DNA from 2 places in the Iodobacter fluviatilis genome. Region 2 is predicted to be linked to the other one. Evidence: predicted binding sites of a transcription regulator. Region 2 holds the regulator's gene; the other holds the start of a gene.
The links. The regulator FliA, encoded in region 2, starts transcription of late flagellar genes. The targets are predictions, from matches to a motif close to GCTAAAGNTNNNNNNNNNNCNGCCGATAAT.

Region 1: a site for FliA is predicted at 1,394-1,423, ahead of C1H71_RS15220 (chemotaxis protein). Genes of this name have one in related genera too.

Annotation. Positions count from the first base shown of each region.
Region 1 is NZ_CP025781.1:3,423,069-3,426,647, reverse strand. It holds gene C1H71_RS15230 (STAS domain-containing protein) at 1-17, opposite strand, end outside; gene C1H71_RS15225 (sensor histidine kinase) at 104-1,279, opposite strand; gene C1H71_RS15220 (chemotaxis protein) at 1,516-2,466, shown strand; gene C1H71_RS15215 (chemotaxis protein) at 2,499-3,437, shown strand; gene cheY (chemotaxis response regulator CheY) at 3,494-3,579, shown strand, end outside.
Region 2 is NZ_CP025781.1:2,590,196-2,593,774, forward strand. It holds partial or broken gene C1H71_RS21960 (transposase) at 1-132, opposite strand, end outside; gene C1H71_RS11560 (lysophospholipid acyltransferase family protein) at 287-1,030, opposite strand; gene C1H71_RS11565 (flagellar motor protein) at 1,143-1,883, opposite strand; gene C1H71_RS11570 (RNA polymerase sigma factor FliA) at 1,893-2,633, opposite strand; gene C1H71_RS11575 (ABC-type transport auxiliary lipoprotein family protein) at 2,677-3,258, opposite strand; gene C1H71_RS11580 (MlaD family protein) at 3,328-3,579, opposite strand, start outside.

The DNA of each region.
Region 1 (3,579 bases), 830 kb from region 2:
TGCACAGTTGGTGTCATACAAACCTCAATTTCATGAAAGATATATGTTTAAAATTACTATGAAGCACATAAGATGGGCGAAAGAAAAAAACCATCTCTTGCTTTCATACCTTAGTCGGGCAATACAAAACTGGCAACCGTATCGTAAACGAACTACCTGCTCCAAGGTTGGAATTTACGCCAATCTCCCCACCTAAGCGAGTCAGAAGGTTACTCACAATCGCCAAACCAAGGCCTGTGCCGTCTTTTTTAGTGGTAAAGAATGGCTCAAATAAACGCTCTTGCACCTCTACGGACATGCCGCAGCCCTGATCCTCCACGTTAACTTCCGCCATACCTTCATTTAGTGTAAGCGATAATTGAATTATGTCGCCCTTTTTAGATGCAAGCATGGCATTGTCTAGCAAATTAGTCACACAACCCAACAGTTCCTTGCGGTTTGCGCTGACGGCTAAAGTATCTGCCCCCGATGAAACATTAAGCACGCAACTTATTTGATGGCTACTCAGCTGCGGCAGCATCATTTGCTGTGCTTCATTGAGTAAACCCAATAAATTCACTGACTCCAATGGCACGTCTTGGCCACGGACAAAACTCAGCATATTTTGAATTAATACTTCTAAGTGTCTCAAGCGCGCTAAATTTTTTTGCCCAAATTTTTGTCTATCTTGATCACTTAACTCAGGCTTAGCTAGGTGCGCAGAATAAAGTAATGCCGTAGCAAGTGGGGTGCGCAGTTGATGCGCCAGACCTGCGGTCATTTCCCCCATGGCAGCTAAACGTTTGTGTTGGGTAAGTGCTCGCTGTAATTCCCACATATCACTCACGTCATGAATCAACATGATTTTGCCATGCTCATTTGGCATATCGTTCACCATAATACTGATGCGTCGCTCTCCATTTTCTGTCTGGGATAGCCATAGATCAGGGCCATTGCTGGCCTGTAAATGCTCAGTAATATATTGCTGCCAAACAGCCCCTAAACATAATGATTTCATCATTAAACCGGCAGCAGGATTGAATTCAACCACCACGCCATGCTCATTTAATTCCACCACCCCGCCAGGTAAACGCTGCAAAAGTAATGACAGCCGTCTTGATAAAGCGGCCTTTTCATCTAACTCGCGGCGTAGATTTCCATTGGCAATTTCCAATTGATCGGTCAAAGAAACAACTTGCTGCTGTAAATCTGCGTAAGCCAAGCTAAGCTGATTTGAAGCTTCTGTAAAAAGCGAAAAAGCACTTTCCAACTCACGGGGGTCAATACCAAGATTGTCCATATAACACCTTCCTTGTTGCTTTTTCTTTTTTACATTATAAAGTGACTAGACAGCAGTCCAAAACAATGATCTATATTTTTATGGAAGCCAAGATAATTTAAATATTAGTGAAAGTTTAAATAGTTCTAGTCTTACGGCTATAATTGCTTCTTTTAGTGTTTGTACAGCTGCTTCCTAAATGTTCCATCTCAACACCGTCGGTTAAGAATACTTAAACGCAGCCTGGAGCTATTTCTGTGTCTGACTTATTAAAAAATATTGACGCTCGTACAAAGCTGGCTGGTACTAACAAGCTGGAAATCCTTTTATTTACTCTCGGGCAAGATGAGCGCTCTGGCCGACGAGAAAACTTTGCAATCAATGTGTTCAAAGTGCGCGAAGTCATGCGAACGCCGGAAATCACCAAAGCGCCAGATATGCCCCCTTCAATCGAAGGAATGGTGAGTTTGCGCGGAGTACTGGTTCCCGTCATTGATTTAGCACGCTACGCGGGTATTGCTACCACAACGCGCCCAGAAATCATGATTGTTTCTGAATATAACGGCCACACACAGGGTTTTTTAGTTGAAGCGGTTGACACCATTTTACGACTGGATTGGTCGCAAATGCGTGTACCTCCCGACATGCTAATGTCACAAATGGGCGGTTTAGTTGTTGCGGTAACCGAGCTTCCAAATAATAAGCTTGTAATGATGATGGACGTTGAAAAGGTACTGGCTGAATCTGTACCTGGCTCTGATAAAATCGACCCTGAGTCCTTAATTCAAGATGTTAGCTTAGCCTCAAAAACTGTTTTTATTGCTGATGATTCGATCGTTGCTCGCCGTCAAATTGAAATGACCTTAGATGCGATGCATATCAAACATATTTCTACCATTAATGGCAAGCGTGCTTGGGAAGAATTGCAGCGCCTCGCACAATCTGCAGATTTGCAGGGAAAATTAGTAAGAGACATGGTTCATTTGGTGCTCACCGACGTAGAAATGCCAGAAATGGATGGCTATATGCTCACCAAATTAATTAAGAGTGACCCACGTTTTGCAGGGATTCCAGTTTTAATGCACTCGTCATTATCTGGTGCCTCTAATCAAAAACTAGGGCAATCCGTTGGTGTTGATGGTTATGTTGCCAAATTTGAGGCGCATCGACTATCTGAAGCAGTTGCCAATTTCCTAATTAAAGAATAATGCACCACTAAGAACAACAGCGGAGGTGATTCATGTCAAGTAATTCGAGCAATTTACTTGAAAGCATTGATGCGCGAACCAAGCTAGCTGGTTCCAATAAAATGGAAATCCTGCTGTTTACCCTAGGCACGCGTGAAATATTTGGTATCAATGTGTTTAAAGTACGCGAAGTATCCCAAACACCAAAAATTACCAAGACTCCAAATATGCCCCTTGGTGTTGAAGGTGTTCTTTCTTTGCGTGGTAATATCATCCCCGTTATTGCACTAGCAACATTTGTAGCTACACAAGAAACGCCTTCAGCAGAAGCCACCAGCACCATGATTGTGACTGAATTCTCGAAGCACACTCAAGCCTTCCTCGTTCATGAAGTGGATCGTATTATTCGAGTTGATTGGGACAAGGTTCGTGCGCCAGAAACCATGCTGGCAGGTAATCAACAATTAATTACCGCCCTCACCGAACTACCCGATGGCAAGCTCGTATCCATCTTAGATGTAGAGCAAATTTTAGCCAGTGTGATTGGCGACCCCACGATTCCTGATTTACAAAAAGCGGCCATTAATCCTGAAACATTCATGTTTTTTGTGGATGATTCAATGGTGGCCCGCAAAGAAATTATTAGCGTACTTGATAAAATTGGTGTTAAGTATCACCAAGCTAATAATGGCCGTGAAGCATGGGATAAACTGCAAAACTTAGCGAATCGCGCCACACATGACGGCGAACGGCTGCGCGACAAACTAAAAATGATTTTAGTAGATGCTGAAATGCCAGAGATGGATGGCTATGTATTAACTAAGCACATTAAGTCTGATAATCGTTTCCAAGGTATTCCCATCGTAATGCATTCATCTTTATCTTCAAATGCAAACAGAGCGATGGGAAGCAGCGTTGGTGTCGACGCTTATGTGGCAAAATTTGACGCCGTCATTCTAGCCGACACAATCACCCCTCTGCTGGTTGGTTAAGATCGGTTTTATAAAACAAGCCGTTTACAAAGAGTGTAAACGACATGGAGTATCATATGGCAGATAGTAACCTGCGTATTTTAGTGGTGGATGATTTTTCCACAATGCGCCGTATTGTTCGTAACCTTTTGAAAGAACTAGG
Region 2 (3,579 bases):
GAAGGATGCGGCATGCGTGCCGTACTCGCGGCAAAGATTGAGGACGGCTGAGCTAGATTCGGCCTGCTTTAAAATCGCCATAATCTGGCTATCAGAAAACCTGCTGCTTTCATGTAGATGCTCCTCAAACACTGCGAGAAAACTCTACTTAAAAATGAGCTGGTTTTGTGGGGGAGGGGGATTATCAACCGCTTGCTTGGGCAATAAAGGGGAGGTAAAACAACATGATATTGCAGGGTATATCAGCATCCTGTTTCCTGTTTTTATGTGAAGGGTACGGAGGACGCTACTCTAAAAAGCGTTGTTGCCATGCTAGATAAAGCGCATAAGTGTGCCGCGAATATTCGTCCTTATCTTTAAATTGGCTGGCATGGAGTGGATCAAAAATATGATAATGGGCTACTTTATTTGGGGCGCAAATGATCTGCCATATTTTTTGCAGTAGTGTGGTATTTGGACCCCATTCAAAAGCCTCTTGCGCTTCGTAATGTAAAAAAACAGGTAAGATTGGCACGCCTGTTTCTAATGAAACGGTAAATGCGCCATAAAGAAATTTATCCCATAAACGCCGGCCTTTGCAGCCGCCTTCTGGATAAAGCGCAATTGAATAGCCTGCTTGTACTGCACTGATCATATTTTGCAAGGCCGCTTGCCGAGCGTCTTTTTGCTCACGGCGCACAAATAAAGTCCCCGCCGCCTCAGCAATTCTCCCAACAAACCACCAGTCACGCACTTCGGCTTTGGCCAGATTTCTAACGGGGAAAAAAGCCGGAATGCCAACGTCTTCAAAGACTGAAGGGTGATTGGCGATCAGAATATACTGCCGAGGAAGTGGTGCTTGATGGTGTTGGTGTAATCGCAGCTCGACCCCCAGCGCCCTTACAAAACAACGACACCAGCTCTGAAATAGTTTGGGGTAAAAACCGAGCCAAGCTATAGGCAGGCGGGCTAAGGCCATCATCAAAAGTGTAAAACATAGCAGATCAAGCCCAGCAATGAGAAGACGAAGCCATTTTGCAAGCCAAAGCATGGGAGTTCTCCACTGAGCGATGGTGGTGCTGGGATAAAATGCAAAAATATGGCATAAGTATGTTTATATATAGATCAAAGCTGCTTGCGTACGGCGCTTACAAAAAACGAGCTCAGGGTAAAAAACCTGCCAGTTTGTTTTCTAGCACCCTTGGATTTTCACCATTGGCGATGGCGACTAAGCCTTCAAGTAGCATTTCACGACGTTTTATTTCGGTTTGAATATGTTGTTTTAGCTTGTGAGCAATGGGCAAAAACAACAGGTTGGCCATGGCAACGCCATAAATGGTGGCGACAAAGGCAACGGCAATGCCTGCGCCTAGCTTGGATGGATCGGTTAGGTTTTCCATTACATGAATCAGCCCCATCACCGCGCCAATAATGCCGATAGTAGGGGAGTAGCCACCGGCCGCTTCCCAAATTTTAGCGGCAGAGCGTGCACGATCTTCAAATGAATCGATATCAAGTTCCATTGCGCGGCGAATCACTTCTGGTTCGGCTCCGTCTACAACCATTTGCAGAGCGCGTTTTACAAAAATATCTTTTTCGCTTTGCACATATGCTTCTAAAGCAAGCAAACCTCCACGACGAGCTTGCTGGCTCCAGTTTAATAACACACCCAGTTGTTTTTTAAAATCGTGTTGAGGGGGGATAAACACCCACTTCACCATTTTTACGCCAGCAATAAAGTGATCTTGCCGAGTTTGCAACATGACGGCCCCAAGGGTGCCACCTGTCACAATTAAAAATGCCGTGGCTTGCATCAAGGATGCAACGTGGCCACCTTCTAAAATTTGGCCAAGAATCACAGCGGTTAAACCAAGTAAAACTCCAAAAATACTAATTTTATCCATATGTTTTTATCAACTCGTCCAATCGCCTAATCTGGCCCTTAAGCGGGCAATGGCTTGGCTGTGTAGCTGGCAAACTCGAGACTCGGTTACGCCTAGTACGGCACCAATTTCTTTAAGGTTTAGTTCTTCATCGTAGTACAGAGCCATAACCAGTTTTTCACGTTCGGGTAGCTCGTCGATGCCCCTGATTAAATTTCGCTGAAAATTTGCATCCGCAAGTTGCTGCAGCGGGTTAATTGCATGGTCGGCAGAGTATTGAACGTTGTGGTGGTTTTCATCTTCGTCTTCAATATCTTCGAGGTGCACCAGTTGGTGGCCTCGCGCTTCGCTGAGCATGTTTTGATAGGCTTCTAAATCGAGCTGTAGGTGTTGGGCGACTTCGCTTTCTAGTGGTGCTCTGCCTAGTTTGTGCCCTAGGGCTAACATCGCGGCTTCAATTTCGCGCATATGCTTACGGGCGTGGCGGGGCATCCAATCGGAGCTTCTTAATTCATCAAGCATGGCGCCACGAATGCGTTGTGAGGCAAAAGTTTCAAACAGTACGCCCGCATTTGGATCAAAGTTTTTTGCCGCTTCCATCAAGCCCATCATACCCACTTGAATCAAATCATCGACTTCTACACTCGCAGGCAAACGGCTCACCATATGATAGGCGATCCGTTTGACCAAGGGCGCATGCCGAGAGACATAATCCTCGTCTTGGCTTGCCTGAGTCTGACGATAAAGGGAGAGTGCGCGTGGCGCTGCCATTTGTTTCTACTATGAGGAGGCTTAAATCAGTTTAGCCGACCGTCTAAGAAGTTGGGAGCGAAATCAGTTTGCGTTCTAATTGTTTAAGGGTATTAGCGAGCGCTTGATCTAATCCTGCAGCTATATCGTTAGCACTCATTCCAGATAAGGGCTCACTTGCCGTAAGAATAGTGTCGAGTATAACAGGGGATTTCGCTGAGCTTAAGCGTATGTGCAGTTTTGCAACGGCGAGAGGCTGGGCTTGTAAATCGGTATGTAGCGTGAGTAATTCACCCTTGAGTTGGTAATCTGCGGTTTGCTTTGAATATAAGGGCAGCACTTCGCGAAATAAGCCACTGCTTTTTAACCAAGTTTGCGTATGAGTGGTGATAAGCCCTGTGGGGGAGGAGAGCCATTCACGGTAAGGATCTTTGACAAAGCGTTGGGTGCTTTCGCGGTAAAAAAAATTACGCTCGCCAAACGGGGCTTGGGCGCTAAAGGCATTTATTTGTAGTGTGCCTTTAAATTGCACCGCATGGCTAGGCCCGCTGCGCTCAATCACGGGTAAGTACGTTTCTTTGCTAGGGGTCGTGGTGCCGCAGGCGGCGATCAAAGCACTACAAAGTAAAATAATTAGGCGTTTCATAGGTATGCGGCCATTTTAGAGTTATTTTTTTATGGTAAGAGGTCGACGCTTTTTACTGCGGAACATCCGTTATTTATTTGGTAAAACATAAGGCGCAGGTGGTTTGCCAAGCAGTAGCCCAGTTGGATTAGCCCTTGCTGCTTCACTCATCACGCGTAAGTCTTCACTGATTTGTTGCATATTATTTAGTGTGCTATCTAAGCCGCCTTCATGTTGCTCTAGTAGTTTATCTAGGCGGCTAAAGCTACTTTCCATTTTCTGTAAGCTACCAACCAGATGTGGGTTTTCTAGCAGGGCGCGTGCCTGCTTGGCACTGGCGGC